DNA from 4 places in the Streptomyces sp. CG4 genome. Region 1 is predicted to be linked to each of the others. Evidence: riboswitches for the same ligand, from Rfam matches in the RefSeq annotation. Region 1 holds a riboswitch; each other region holds the start of a gene.

Region 1 (3,570 bases):
CGACCGTAGAGGCCGCCAACGAGAACGAGGAGACGGCCAAGTGACCGAGCTCGCCACCATGGACTTCCACCCCCAGCCGCAGCCCGGCGAGGCCAAGCCGTGGGCGTTCCCGGCCCCGGAGCGCGCCGCGCTCGACAACGGCCTGACGGTGCTGCGCTGCCACCGCCCCGGCCAGCAGGTCGTCGCCGTCGAGGTGCTGCTGGACGCGCCCCTGGACGCCGAGCCGGCCGGCCTGGACGGCGTCGGCACGATCATGGCGCGGGCCTTCTCCGAGGGCACCGACAAGCACTCCGCCGAGGAGTTCGCCGCCGAGCTGGAGCGCGCGGGCGCCACGCTGGACGCGCACGCCGACCACCCGGGCGTCCGGCTCAGCCTGGAGGTCCCGGCCTCCCGCCTGGCCAAGGGCCTCGGCCTGCTCGCCGATGCCCTGCGCGCGCCCGCGTTCGCCGAGAGCGAGGTCGAGCGGCTGGTCCGCAACCGCCTGGACGAGATCCCGCACGAGCTGGCCAACCCCTCCCGCCGCGCCGCCAAGGAGCTCTCCAAGGAGCTGTTCCCGGCGGCCTCGCGCATGTCGCGCCCGCGCCAGGGCACCGAGGAGACGGTCGAGAAGATCGACGCCACCGCCGTACGCGCCTTCTACGACCGGTATGTGCGCCCCGCCACGGCCACCGCGGTCGTGGTCGGCGACCTCACCGGTATCGACCTGGACGCCCTGCTCGGCGACACCCTGGGCGCCTGGAGCGGCACCCCGGGCGAGCCGCGGCCCGTGCCGCCGGTGACCGCCGACGACACCGGGCGCGTGGTCATCGTGGACCGCCCCGGCGCCGTCCAGACGCAGCTGCTCATCGGCCGCGTCGGCCGCGACCGGCACGACCGGGTGTGGCCCGCCCAGGTGCTGGGCACCTACTGCCTCGGCGGCACCCTCACCTCCCGTCTGGACCGCGTCCTGCGCGAGGAGAAGGGCTACACCTACGGTGTGCGCGCGTTCGGGCAGGTCCTGCGCTCTGCCCCGGACGGCTCGGGCGCCTCGATGCTGGCCATCAGCGGCTCCGTGGACACCCCCAACACCGGCCCCGCGCTGGACGACCTGTGGAAGGTGCTGCGCACCCTCGCCGCGGACGGTCTGACCGACGCGGAGCGGGACGTGGCCGTGCAGAACCTCGTCGGGGTGGCGCCGCTGAAGTACGAGACCGCGGCGGCCGTCGCGAGCACGCTGGCCGACCAGGTCGAACAGCACCTGCCCGACGACTTCCAGGCGACGCTGTATCAGCAACTGGCGGCGACGGGCACGGTGGAGGCCACGGCGGCCGTCGTGAACGCCTTCCCGGTGGACCGGCTGGTCACCGTCCTCGTCGGTGACGCCTCCGAGATCAAGGCGCCGGTGGAGGCGCTCGGCATCGGTGAAGTGACCGTCGTGCCGGCCGAGTAGCGGCACGCACGCGTGGGGCCCTGACGACCTACGGGTCGTCAGGGCCCCTGTTGTTCCACTCCCTTCTCCAGATGCCCGATTTGCGGCGGAGGTTGCCTGTCTGCCCTGTGGGATGCGCTACAAAAACCTGGTTCGGTTTGGGTTTGGAAGGCGCGTTTCCGTAGCGTCGACCGGGCTGTTCGTCAGGCAGTGCGCCGCACCCGCGGCACCGGACAGCCATCGCCGAGTCCCCGTACGGCGCGAGCCAGGGGAGCCGGGGACCCACCGTCCCTGGGGTGAATCGGGCGCCCGCGCGGCAGCGAGGGGCCCGTAGGAGACCTTCCTGCTCCGAACCCGTCAGCTAACCCGGTAGGCGAGAGGGAAGGAAAGGACCAGCCACTTCATGGCGTTCATGTGCGCCACCGGGAAGCATCGCAAGCCCGGCCGGGTCAAGCGCACCACCGCTCAGGCGGCCGGTATCGCGGCCCTCACCACCACCGGTGTCATCGGCTCCCTCGCGGCCGCCCCGGCGTTCGCCGCCGAGAACTCCGCCGAGCAGACCGGCCTCACCCCGGTGATCACCGTCGGCGACGACATCGCCGCGCAGATCGACGCGCAGGCCGCCGCCCAGAAGCGGGCCGCCGAGCGGAAGGCGGCCGAGGCGGCCGCGGCCGAGGCGGCGGCGGAGAAGGCCCAGCAGGAGCGCGCGGCCAAGGCTCGCGCCGCCCGCGAGGCCGAGCGCGAGCGGCTGAACGCCTTCGTCGCCCCGATAGCCGACTCGTACGTCTCCACGGGCTACAAGGTCAGCAGCTCCCTGTGGTCCTCCGGCTCGCACACCGGTATCGACTTCCACGCGGCGACCGGCACGCCGGTCCACGCGGTCGGCTCCGGCACGGTGGTCTCCACCGGCTGGGGCGGGGCGTACGGCAACCAGATCGTGATCCGGATGGCCGACGGCATGTACACCCAGTACGGCCATCTGTCGTCCATCGGCGTCTCGGCCGGCCAGCAGGTGACCCCGGGTCAGCAGATCGCCCTGTCCGGCGCGACCGGCAACGTCACCGGCCCGCACCTCCACTTCGAGGCCCGTACGACCCCCGACTACGGCTCGGACGTCGACCCCGTCGCCTACCTCCGCGAGCACGGCGTGAACGTCTGACCCCTCCGCCGGCCCCTCCGCGTGTGCGGCCCCCAGGGCCCGGCGCGCCCGGTTTCCGCGGCCCCGGCTCACCGAGCCGGGGCTTTCGCCGTTTTGCGCGGTGTGGGCCGTGCCCGCTGACCAAAAAATATCCATGGAATCCGACCCGCCGTCGGAAATTCCGACGCATTGGAATAGAGTCACGGAACACGCGTCCATCGTCGACGTTTCACGGGGATTAAGGCGGAGGTCGGTCATGCGTATTCCGGCGCACTCGGTGTGCACGGCGATCCGGGACGACATCGTCGCCGGTGTCCACGTGCGCGGCGGCCGCCTCACCGAGGAAGTCCTGGCCCGCCGCTACGGCGTCTCGCGCGTTCCCGTCCGCGAGGCCCTGCGCACCCTGGAGGCCGAGGGCTTCGTGGTGACCCGCCGGCACGCGGGCGCGTGCGTGGCCGAGCCGACCGAGCAGGAGGCCGCCGACCTGCTGGAGATGCGCATGCTCCTGGAGCCGCTCGGGGCCGCCCGGGCCGCACAGCGGCGCACGGAGGCCCATCTGAAGGTGCTGCGCGGCCTGGTCAGGCTGGGCCAGGAGCGGGCCAGGCGGGGGCACAGCGAGGATCTGCGCTCACTCGGCGGCTGGTTTCACGAGACGCTCGCCCAGGCCTCCTGCAGCCCTTCGCTGACCGCGATGCTCACCCAGCTGCGCCACAAGATCGCCTGGATGTACACCGTGGAGGCGTCGCCGAGCCCGGCGGAGTCCTGGGCGGAGCACGGCGCCATCGTCGACGCGGTGGCGCGCGGCGACGGCGAGCGTGCGCGGGCGGTCATGGCGCTGCACGCCGAGCGTGCGACCGGCGCGCACAGGCTGCGATTTCCCGGGGGTACAGAACGTGTGAGGACTTCGCAACACGCCGTAAACATGTCGGGCCTCCGGCATTAACACGCGCGCCGTATACAAAGAGGCGGGGTTATTCGGCGCGGTGTATTTCCGTTGCCCTAATTCCGGTGTGCACGCAATGAG
Region 2 (3,570 bases), 1.5 Mb from region 1:
GCAGGTCTACGACGCCGGATCAGGGCGCCTGTTGTGGTCGGTGCGGCTGGACCGGGAGCTGGCCGAGACCGCGCTCGGCAAGATCGAGGCGGAGGTGGGGCAGGTCTACGCGGCCGTCGACCAGGACGGCGTCGACGGGCTCACGCTCATCGAGCCGGGCTATCGGATGCCGCACCCGACCCTGCCCGCGGTGCGGGTCGGCCGGCGCGACGACCTGTGGTGCGAGCCCATCAGCAAGGTGCTGCTGCGCCATGCCGCGCTGCCCGACGACGAGTTGGCGGCCATCGCGCGCGCGGTGGTGGGCTCGCTCGCGACGGTCACCATGTCGGGGCCGGGGACCGTGGAGCTCCAGCCGTCCGGGGTGACCAAGGCCACCGGCCTCGCGCTCGCCGCCGAGCGGCTCGGCATCGCCGCACAGGAGGCTCTGGCGTTCGGCGACATGCCCAACGACATCCCGATGCTCGACTGGGCCGGACACGGAGTCGCCATGGCCAACGCACATCCCGAACTCAAGGCGGTGGCCGATGAGATCACCCTGTCGAACGAGGCCGACGGTATCGCGGTCGTCCTCGAAGGACTGTTCCCGACCGACTGACCGGCACCTCAGTACCCGGCCGAGTGGCCGGCACCTCAGTACCCGACCCGGTGACCGGCGCACCAGTACGCGACCGAGTGACCGGCACGTCGGTACGGAACCGGTCGACGGCCACATCGGCGCGCGGCCGTCCGCGGTGGGTCCGGTGGATGCCCGGCGGCCGCCCGGCACGTCCCCGTCCGTCAGGTGCGGGGACGTGCCGGACGGCCGGTGTCGTTCCGGTCCGCCTAAGGGGCGGCGGCTGTCAGTACGCGCTGTAGACGTTGTCGATCGACCCGTAGCGCGCGGCGGCGTAGTTGCAGGCCGCGGTGATGTTGGCGACCGGGTCGTAGAGGTCGAAGGCCGTACCGGCCACGTGGTAGGCGTTGAAGGTCGGCTGGATGACCTGGAGCAGGCCCTTGGACGGGGTGCCCGCGGCGGCGTTGGAGTCCCAGAGGTTGATGGCCATCGGGTTGCCGGAGGACTCCCGCATGATGTTGCGGTAAATGCCGTTGTAGCTGCCCGGGATGCCCTTCTGAGCCATGATCGCGAGCGACTCGCGGATCCAGCCGTTGAGGTTGTTCGGGTACCCGGCGGGGGTGGTGGACACCTTCGTGCTGGTCTTGCCGGTGGCCGCGGAGGCGCTGGTGGCGCCGATGAGCGGCAGGGCGAGAACGGCGGCACCTGTGCTGATGACGGCGAGGGTGCGGACGAGACGGTTGTTGCGGGTACGGCGGTGCTGAGCGGAAGCAGGCATGGGGAAGTCCTCTCCGACGCCTGCGAGGTGAGCTGTCGGGTTCGGGCGGGGAGGTGCCCGGCCGCGCCTCCGGAGAGGCACGGCTTCACCCCTAGCCGTTCCGGTGCGACGTGTGCCGTCCGGTCCGGCGACTTACCTGGGTCCCCCGCTCCTGCCCTATGAATGAGTTCGTAGATGGGGTTACGCAGGCGGTGGCAGGATTCGGCGTCCGCCTGGTGGCCGGGAACGTATGCGAGAGCACATGTCGGGAACAAGTACCGGATTCACACAACGCACCATTTGACCTTGATCTGCGCCGTATGGGGTGCTTGATCCTTTGCGGTTGCCAATGGCCAACTCGCCGACACGGCAAGGGGGGAAGGGGTGGTCGGGCGGATGCGGGGATCGATGGGCGCACGTGACCCAACTCACGAAATGGCAAATCAAGTCAAATCGGACATGGGGGATTTGGGCGGTTCGGTTGGGCGGTGGAACCCGTGGTGCGGTGCCCGTCGTTGTCGTAGTGGTCGCGTCCACCCGGAGGGGGCGCGAGGAGGGGTGTGCGGAGGGCCGTACGGAAGGTCGCGCGGAGGGAGGTGTGCGCGTTACTCCGCTCGCCGTCCGGTTCGCGACAAAGCGGGCAGATTCCTGTTAAGTCGATAAATGTCCGCTCTTACCACTTGATCAAAAACATACCGGTCATGATCCGATACCGCCTGGGCTGGACCGGTGGGCGCTATCGGTGATCGAAAGAGGACCGGATACGCTGACTTGAGTGATGGCAGCGACCTATCGACAAACCGTGTAATCGCCAGCAGACACCTGCAGACAGGAGACCCCTCGTGACCGTCGTCGGGCCGTTCGGGCTGAGCGTGCGGGACCAGGCTCTGGAAGCCGATGTCCAGGTCGGATTGGCGGCTGTCGAGGAAGGCTTGCTCGAGGCCACCAAGAGCGAGGTCCCGTTCATCACGGAGGCCGCGCAGCACCTCGTGCGAGCCGGTGGGAAGCGGTTCCGGCCGCTGCTCGTGATGCTCGCGGCCCAGTTCGGCGACCCCTATGCGCCGGGCGTCGTACCGTCGGCCGTGGTCGTGGAGCTGACCCACCTCGCCACGCTGTACCACGACGACGTCATGGACGAGGCGGCCGTGCGGCGCGGTGTGGACAGTGCCAACACCCGCTGGGGCAACTCCGTCGCGGTCCTCACCGGCGACTTCCTCTTCGCGCGTGCCTCCCAGATCCTCGCCGACCTCGGCCCCGAGGCGGTCCGGGTACAGGCCCTGGCGTTCGAGCGGCTGGTCACGGGCCAGATCCTGGAGACCGCAGGCCCCTCGGACGGCCGCGACCCGGTCGAGCACTATCTGGACGTGCTCGGCGGCAAGACGGGGTCGCTGGTGGCGGTCTCGTGCCGGTTCGGCGCGATGATGTCGGGCGCCGACGAGACGGTCGTCGATGTGCTCACCCAGTACGGTGAGCGGCTCGGGGTCGCCTTCCAGCTCGCCGACGACGTCCTGGACATCGCCTCCGACTCGCACGAGTCCGGCAAGACCCCCGGCACCGACCTGCGCGAGGGCATCCCGACGCTGCCCGTGCTGCGGCTGCGCGAGCGGGCGGCCCGGCTGGGGCTGCCCGAGGACCTCGCGCTGTGCGAGCTGCTCGACTCCGACCTCAGCGACGACGCCCGGCACGCCGAGGCGCTGACCGCGCTGCGCGCGCACCCCGCGCTGGAGCAGGCCCGCCGGGACACCGTCCGCTACGCGGAGGAGGCTCGCGCCGCGCTGGCGCCGCTCAGGGAGTGCGACGCCAAGGCGGCACTGATGGAGCTGTGCGACGCGGTGGTCCACCGCGCCGGCTGACGTCCGGCCGAGCGCCTCGGCCGGCGCCTTTCCGACCCGGGCCGGCTGCCCGGTCCCCGGCCGGCCGTCTCGGCTGACGTCCGGCCGACCCGCGCCGGCTGCCCGGTCGGCGCCACGTCGGCTGCTGCCCGGGACGATCGCCGAAGGCCGCCGTGGTCACGCTGCGCGGCGCAGCCAGTCGTACGGCCCTGCGCCCCGCCCCTTTGCGTCCCCTTACGGCTCCGCCCGTTCCGGTGAGACCCTTACGGGTCGGGGGAGTCGCCGCCGCTACGTGTCATACCGCAGTCGTACACGGAGTTGGCTCCGTGGTCTGACGCTTCCTCAAGGCCGATTTGGTGAGATGGAAGCACGGAAATCACCACCCCTCACCGATTCGGGTGAGAATGGCGGCTCTGGTGGACCAGCGT
Region 3 (3,570 bases), 2.6 Mb from region 1:
GAGAGCACGCCGATGCCGTACCCGTACGTGCTGCTGTCCGCCGCCGTCTCCCTCGACGGCTACCTGGACGACACCGGCCCCGAGCGGCTGCTGCTGTCCAGTCCGGCCGACTTCGACCGGGTCGACGCGGTACGGGCCTCGGTCGACGCCATCCTCATCGGCGCCGGCACCATCCGCGCCGACAACCCGCGGCTGCTGGTCAACTCCGCCGAGCGCCGCGCGGCCCGCCTCCGGGAGGGCCGGTCGGAGTATCCGCTGAAGGTGACCGTCACCGCCACCGGTGCCCTCGACCCCGACGCAAAGTTCTGGCACACCGGCGGCGACAAGCTCGTCTACACGACCGACCAGGGTGCCGAGCAAGCCACCCGCCGCCTCGGCGGCACCGCCGACGTCGTCCCGCTCGGCCCCGAGCTCGACTGGCGCGCCGTGCTGTCCCACCTGCACGACGTGCGCGGCGTACGGCGGCTGATGGTCGAGGGCGGCGGCACGGTCCACACCCAGCTGCTGCGGCAGGGCCTCGCCGACGAGCTGCAGCTGGTCCTCGCCCCGCTGTTCGTCGGCGACCCGGCCGCGCCCCGCCTGTTCGGCCCGGGCGGCTACCAGTCCGGCCGGCTGCGGCTGACCGAGACCCGCCGGATCGAGGACGTGGTCCTCATGCGCTACGAGCCCACGGCCCCCGGCACCGGGCCGCTCCCCACCGCCGCCGACCGCCACTGGCTGCGCACCGCCTGCGAACTCGCCGCGCTGTGCCCGCCCTCGCCCACGGCGTTCAGCGTGGGTGCGGTGGTGGTCGCCGCCGACGGTACGGAGCTGGCCCGTGGCCACTCGCGCGAGGGGGCCGACCCCGTGGTCCACGCCGAGGAGGCGGCGCTGGCCAAGCTCGACCCGGCGGACCCGCGGCTGGCCACCGCCACCGTCTACAGCAGCCTGGAGCCGTGCGCCCGGCGCGCCTCCCGCCCCGCGCCGTGCTCCGAGCTGATCCTCCGGGCGGGGGTACGGCGGGTGGTCACGGCGTGGCAGGAGCCGGACACGTTCGTGGACGCGGCCGACGGGACCGGGGTGCTGGTGAAGGGGGGCGCCGAGGTGGTCGTACTGCCGGAGTGCGAGGAGCAGGCCAAGGCGCCGAACAGGCATCTGGTGGAGTGACGCGCCCGGAGGATGCTCAGGGCCGGTGAAAACACCCAGGGCCCGGAAACCATTGGTTTCCGGGCCCTGGGCCTTCAGTAGCGGGGACAGGATTTGAACCTGCGACCTCTGGGTTATGAGCCCAGCGAGCTACCGAGCTGCTCCACCCCGCGTCGTTGTGACTCCAGTGTACGCCATGCGCAGGACAGCTTGCACACCGGTTAACCGCGGCATGTCCTCCTCGCCCCGGCCGCCCCGCGGTCGGGCCCTGATCGTCTTCACCCACGGTGACCGGACGACCGCCCTCCGCATAACATCTGAGACACCATCAAAAACCCGGATACTCCTGAACGGCGACCAACTCGCCCGATTTGCAGCGGTCGTGACCGGTAAGTCCCCACTGGAAAGCGTTAATGATCAAGCCGAACGGCTTGGAAAGTGACTCTGAGGTCTATTAACGTTCGATAACGCAGCGCGGTCGTCCCAGCCGTCACAAGAGGCGGCTCCGTGCGCACGCGCCGAATCCCGTAAGGGAACCGGGGAACCACCACCTTGGGGTGAATCACGCGCATACTGACGTGAACTCGTCGAGTCCACGCCCGGTATACGCGCGTAGGAGACCTTCCTGCTCCGAACCCGTCAGCTAACCCGGTAGGCGGAGGAAGGAAAGGAGCACGCCCGAGTGGCGTCCAACCGGCCCGCCCCAGAAGCCCCGTTCGAGCCCGCGCAAGCCGAGCCGGATACCTTCGGCTACGGCGCCTACCGTGCGGAGGAGGGCCCCTGGGAGGAGTGGAACCCCACCGAGGAATCCCTCAACCCCGTCCGCGGCCGGCACCGCGTCGCCAAGCAGCGCGGCGGATTCGCGCGCAGCTCCACCGTCCTCGGCGTCGGTGTGATGGCCGCCGTCGGCGCGGGCGGCATGGCCAGCGCCAACACCGGCAAGCCGCCGGTCTCCATATCCCTGCCCGACTCGGTGACCCACTTCTTCGGCGAGGACTCCGCCCACCAGCACCAGGCCACCGCCACCGGGCTCAGCAAGGTCGGCGTGACCACCGACAGCGGTGACAGCGGCGATGCCGGCGAGGCCCTGCGCAACCGGATCATGGCCCAGGCCGAGCATCAGCAGAGCAAGGCCGACAGCAAGGCCACCGCCGCCGCCGAGAAGCAGACCGCCGACGCGGCGGCCAAGGCGGAGAAGGAGGCCGCGGCCAAGGCTGCCGCCGCCAAGCAGAAGGCGGAGGCCGACGCCGAGCAGGCGGCCGAGGCCAAGCGGCTGGCGGAGCTGGCCAAGCAGTACCAGCTGCCCGTCGTCTCGTACACGATCACCGGCACCTTCGGTCAGCCCGGCGCGATGTGGTCCTCCGGCTACCACACCGGTCTCGACTTCGCCGCCCCCACCGGCACCCTCATCAAGGCCGTCCACAGCGGCACGATCACCGAGGCCGGCTGGGCCGGCGCCTACGGCTACCGCACCATCCTGACCCTGGACGACGGCACCGAGCTGTGGTTCTGCCACCAGTCCTCGATCAACGTCTCGGTCGGCCAGAAGGTCTCCACCGGCGATGTCATCGGCCGCATCGGCGCCACCGGCAACGTCACCGGCCCGCACCTCCACCTGGAGGTCCACCCGAACGGCCAGGCGTCCGCCATCGACCCGGCGCCGTGGCTGCGCGACAAGGGCCTCAACCCCTGACCATGGCATGCGTGTGAACGCGACGCCGGCGGCGGAATGAGATCATCCACCGTCGGCGTTGATGTGGAACATGACGTCTTTGCGCACACTCGGCTCTTCCGACCTCGAGGTCTTCCCGCTCTGCCTCGGCGGCAACGTCTTCGGCTGGACCGCCGACGAGGAGACCTCCTTCGCCGTCCTCGACGCCTACGCGGCGGCGGGCGGCAACTTCGTCGACACCGCCGACTCCTACACCGCCTGGATCGAGGGCAACAAGGGCGGCGAGTCGGAGACGATCATCGGCAAGTGGGTCAAGGCGCGCGGCAACCGGGACCGCGTCGTCATCGCCACCAAGGTCAGCCAGCACCCCGAGTACCAGGGCCTGTCCGCCGCCAACATCAAGGCCGCCGCCGACGCCTCCCTGCGCCGTCTGGACACCGACTACATCGACCTCTACTACACCCACTTCGACCAGCCCGAGGTGCCGGTCGAGGAGATCATCGGCGCCCTCGACGAGCTGGTGAAGGCCGGCAAGGTCCGGCACATCGCCGCCTCCAACATCAGCCCCGAGCGCCTCAAGGCCTCCCTCGACTTCTCCGACCGCGAGGGCCTGGCCCGCTATGTCGCCCTCCAGCCGCACTACAACCTGGTCTCCCGCGACACCTACGAGGGCCCGCTGCAGGACCTGGCCGCCAAGGAGGGCCTGTCCGCGGTGCCCTACTTCTCGCTCGCCGCGGGCTTCCTGACCGGCAAGTACCGCCCCGGCGCGACGG
Region 4 (3,570 bases), 3.2 Mb from region 1:
GCTGACCGCCGGTCTGACCTCCCACTCCGGTTCGGTCGACGTGGACCCCGGCGTCAGCGGCTCCGGTGGGTCGGGTGGCGCGAGTGACGGGTCCGGCTCCGCCGGCGGCTCCGGCCCGTCCGGTCTGGCGGACTCGTCCTCGCCCGGGTCGAGTTCCGGTTCCAGTTCCGGCTCCGGCACCGGCTCCACGTCCGGCACCGGCTCCGAGTCGGGCGCAGGCTCGGGCTCGGGCTCCGGATCCGGTTCGGATTCCCCCGGTTCGGATGCCTCCGGCTCCTCCTCGTCCGGCGCGAGCGCCACGCCGGCCCCCGGCTCGACCCCGGGCAAGGACGCCACCGGGACCCCGGAGGCGACCGACGGCTCCACAGGTGCGAGCACCCCCAAGTCCGACAAGGATGACAAGGCTCACAAGTCCGACTCGAACGGCGACGGGAGCCGGCAAGGGAGCGAGGGCTCGCCCACGGCGACGCCCGGCGCGGACGAGTCGGACAATTCCCGGCAGTCCGACGGCTCTTGGAGCCTGATTGACACCGGCGCGCTCAGCAGCGGTGGACGTCACCGTGGCGGGAGTGCGGACGAAAGCGCGGCAAACGGTCAGAACGACGCACAGTCCGGCCGTCACGCCGGGCGCGAACGGGACACGTACACCGTCCGCGAGGGCGACTCCCTCGCCTCGATCGCCGACTCCCTTGGCGTCGACGGCGGATGGCACGCGCTCTATGACGGCAACAAGAACGTCATCGGGGCCGACCCGAACCACATCACCGCCGGTCAGACCCTGAAAGTCGGGGGCGAAAAGGACGCCGAATAACGGCAGTTGGCGCCCCACTTCGCGCTTAATGTCCGGTTTGGCGAAAGTGTGGGATGAGTCTCAGAAGCCCTGATCGTCTTTGAAATTCCGCCGATCACCTGTCTACGGTCAGGACCGCTCGTCACCACGAGCCCCGGCATCCGCAACGCCGAGTCCTGCCAGCGGTTGCCCGGGAACAGTCGTCGCGTCATGCGCCGTAGGCAGGAGCGGGGGACCCAAGGTAGGCGCCGGAACCGGCAGTTGATGCCGGAACCGGCTTGGGGTGAAGCCGCAGGCCCGCGACAGCGGGCGTGCGGCCGGGCAACTCAACCGGCCCGAACCCGACAGCTCACCTCGCAGGCGTCGGTGAGGGGATCTCCATGCTGTTCTCCGGCAAGGGCAAGCACCGTCGTCCGTCCAAGGCTGTCCGCGTCGTCGCGCTCGCCGGTGTCACCGGTGCCGCCGTCGCCGCGCCGCTGATGGCGGCCGGCAACGCTTCTGCCGCCACCGCCTCCGAGTGGGACACCGTCGCCCAGTGCGAGTCCGGCGGCAACTGGTCCATCAACACCGGCAACGGCTTCTACGGTGGCCTGCAGTTCTCCGCCTCCACCTGGGCCGCGTACGGCGGCACCGCCTACGCCTCGACCGCCAACCAGGCCACCAAGGCGCAGCAGATCGCCGTCGCCGAGAAGGTCCTCGGTGCGCAGGGCAAGGGCGCCTGGCCGGTCTGCGGCACGGGCCTGTCGAGCGCCGCCTACAACGGCTCCGCCCCGAGCACCACCTCGTCGAGCCAGGGCACCGGCACCACCACCCGCTCCACCGACCAGCAGGCCGCCACCCGCTCCACCGAGCGCACGGCCCCGGCGAAGAGCAAGACCGTCACCACCCCGACCGGCAAGAAGGTCAAGAAGGGCGACGGCGAGTACAAGGTCGTCACGGGTGACACCCTCAGCTCCATCGCCGAGAAGCACCACGTGGCCGGCGGCTGGCAGAAGCTGTTCCAGCTGAACAAGGACATCGTCGAGGACGCCAACCTCATCTACCCGGGCCAGCAGCTGCACCTGAAGTGACACATCCGGCTCCGGCCGGATCCGCAGCGCCCTCACATCCCCACCCCCCCACACTGAGGCTCCCGTGAGGGTCCCCCCGTCCCCACGGGCCCCCCGCCCCGGCGCGTGTTCCCCCGTACGCGCCGGGGCGGGGTCTTTTGTGTCTCGCCCCGTTTCCCCACTCTTCAGCCCGGCATCACCGGAGCCCCCATTTGTTCCGTCGGTGAACAATGGGTACCGTCTGCATGTCCCTCACCATCCACGGGTCGGTCGGTCGGTGGCCGATCCCCCGGAGACGGTTAGGCTCTAGTCGCAAGGCACAGCCGTAAGGCACACCACCTCGCACTTCCAGCGTCACATCCAAGAAGGAGATGCTCGTGCCGTCCATCGACGTCGTCGTAGCCCGGGAAATCCTGGACTCCCGAGGCAACCCCACGGTCGAGGTCGAGGTCGGCCTCGACGACGGCAGCACGGGTCGTGCCGCCGTCCCGTCCGGCGCCTCGACCGGTGCCTTCGAGGCCATCGAGCTGCGCGACGGTGACTCCAACCGTTACCAGGGCAAGGGCGTCGAGAAGGCCGTCCTCGCCGTCATCGAGCAGATCGGCCCGGAGCTGGTCGGCTACGACGCCACCGAGCAGCGCCTGATCGACCAGGCCATGTTCGACCTGGACGCCACCGACAACAAGGGCTCGCTCGGCGCCAACGCCATCCTCGGCGTCTCCCTCGCCGTCGCCCACGCCGCCTCCGAAGCCTCGGACCTCCCGCTCTTCCGCTACCTGGGCGGCCCGAACGCGCACCTGCTGCCGGTGCCGATGATGAACATCCTGAACGGCGGCTCGCACGCGGACTCCAACGTGGACATCCAGGAGTTCATGATCGCCCCGATCGGCGCGGAGTCCTTCTCCGAGGCCCTGCGCTGGGGCGCCGAGGTCTACCACACGCTGAAGAAGGTCCTGAAGAACAAGGGCCTGTCCACCGGCCTCGGCGACGAGGGCGGCTTCGCCCCGAACCTGGAGTCCAACCGCGCCGCCCTCGACCTCATCATCGAGGCCATCAAGCAGGCCGGATACGTACCCGGCGAGCAGATCGCGCTCGCGCTCGACGTCGCCGCGTCCGAGTTCTACAAGGACGGCAAGTACGAGTTCGAGGGCAAGTCCCGCTCGGCCGCCGAGATGACCGAGTACTACGAGGAGCTCGTCGCCGCGTACCCGCTGGTCTCCATCGAGGACCCGCTGTTCGAGGACGACTGGGCCGGCTGGAAGGTCATCACCGACAAGCTCGGCGACAAGGTCCAGCTCGTCGGCGACGACCTGTTCGTCACCAACCCGGAGCGCCTGGCCCGCGGCATCGAGGAGGGCACCGCCAACGCCCTGCTGGTCAAGGTCAACCAGATCGGCTCGCTGACCGAGACCCTGGACGCCGTCGAGCTGGCCCAGCGCAACGGCTACAAGTGCATGATGTCCCACCGCTCCGGCGAGACCGAGGACGTCACCATCGCCGACCTGGCCGTCGCCACCAACTGCGGCCAGATCAAGACCGGCGCCCCGGCCCGCTCCGAGCGCGTCGCCAAGTACAACCAGCTGCTGCGCATCGAGGAGATCCTCGACGACGCCGCGGTGTACGCAGGCCGCAGCGCCTTCCCGCGCTTCAAAGGCTGAGCCCGTAGAGGGTAAGGCTTAGCCAGTCGTACGTACGTCCCCGTACCCGGTCCCGTACCGTGTGCGGGGACGT

The links. A riboswitch is a leader RNA that binds a small molecule or an ion and turns the genes downstream of it on or off. The one in region 1 is predicted to bind cyclic di-AMP.
Positions count from the first base shown of each region.
Region 2: linked by a shared signal. The riboswitch ahead of AB5L52_RS18435 (transglycosylase SLT domain-containing protein) and the one ahead of AB5L52_RS11780 (M23 family metallopeptidase) in region 1 are both predicted to bind cyclic di-AMP.
Region 3: linked by a shared signal. The riboswitch ahead of AB5L52_RS23310 (M23 family metallopeptidase) and the one ahead of AB5L52_RS11780 (M23 family metallopeptidase) in region 1 are both predicted to bind cyclic di-AMP.
Region 4: linked by a shared signal. The riboswitch ahead of AB5L52_RS26365 (transglycosylase family protein) and the one ahead of AB5L52_RS11780 (M23 family metallopeptidase) in region 1 are both predicted to bind cyclic di-AMP.

Region 1 covers NZ_CP163525.1:2,590,489-2,594,058, reverse strand. The annotation lists gene AB5L52_RS11790 (pitrilysin family protein) at 1-44, shown strand, start outside; gene AB5L52_RS11785 (M16 family metallopeptidase) at 41-1,429, shown strand; cyclic di-AMP (ydaO/yuaA leader) riboswitch at 1,640-1,799, shown strand; gene AB5L52_RS11780 (M23 family metallopeptidase) at 1,812-2,567, shown strand; gene AB5L52_RS11775 (GntR family transcriptional regulator) at 2,803-3,489, shown strand.
Region 2 covers NZ_CP163525.1:4,059,259-4,062,828, reverse strand. The annotation lists gene AB5L52_RS18440 (HAD family hydrolase) at 1-595, shown strand, start outside; gene AB5L52_RS18435 (transglycosylase SLT domain-containing protein) at 840-1,331, opposite strand; cyclic di-AMP (ydaO/yuaA leader) riboswitch at 1,336-1,548, opposite strand; gene AB5L52_RS18430 (polyprenyl synthetase family protein) at 2,153-3,163, shown strand.
Region 3 covers NZ_CP163525.1:5,141,097-5,144,666, forward strand. The annotation lists gene AB5L52_RS23300 (dihydrofolate reductase family protein) at 13-1,146, shown strand; tRNA gene AB5L52_RS23305 (tRNA-Met) at 1,225-1,298, opposite strand; cyclic di-AMP (ydaO/yuaA leader) riboswitch at 1,632-1,800, shown strand; gene AB5L52_RS23310 (M23 family metallopeptidase) at 1,808-2,818, shown strand; gene AB5L52_RS23315 (aldo/keto reductase) at 2,889-3,570, shown strand, end outside.
Region 4 covers NZ_CP163525.1:5,773,983-5,777,552, forward strand. The annotation lists gene AB5L52_RS26360 (transglycosylase family protein) at 1-811, shown strand, start outside; cyclic di-AMP (ydaO/yuaA leader) riboswitch at 994-1,168, shown strand; gene AB5L52_RS26365 (transglycosylase family protein) at 1,171-1,860, shown strand; gene eno (phosphopyruvate hydratase) at 2,211-3,497, shown strand.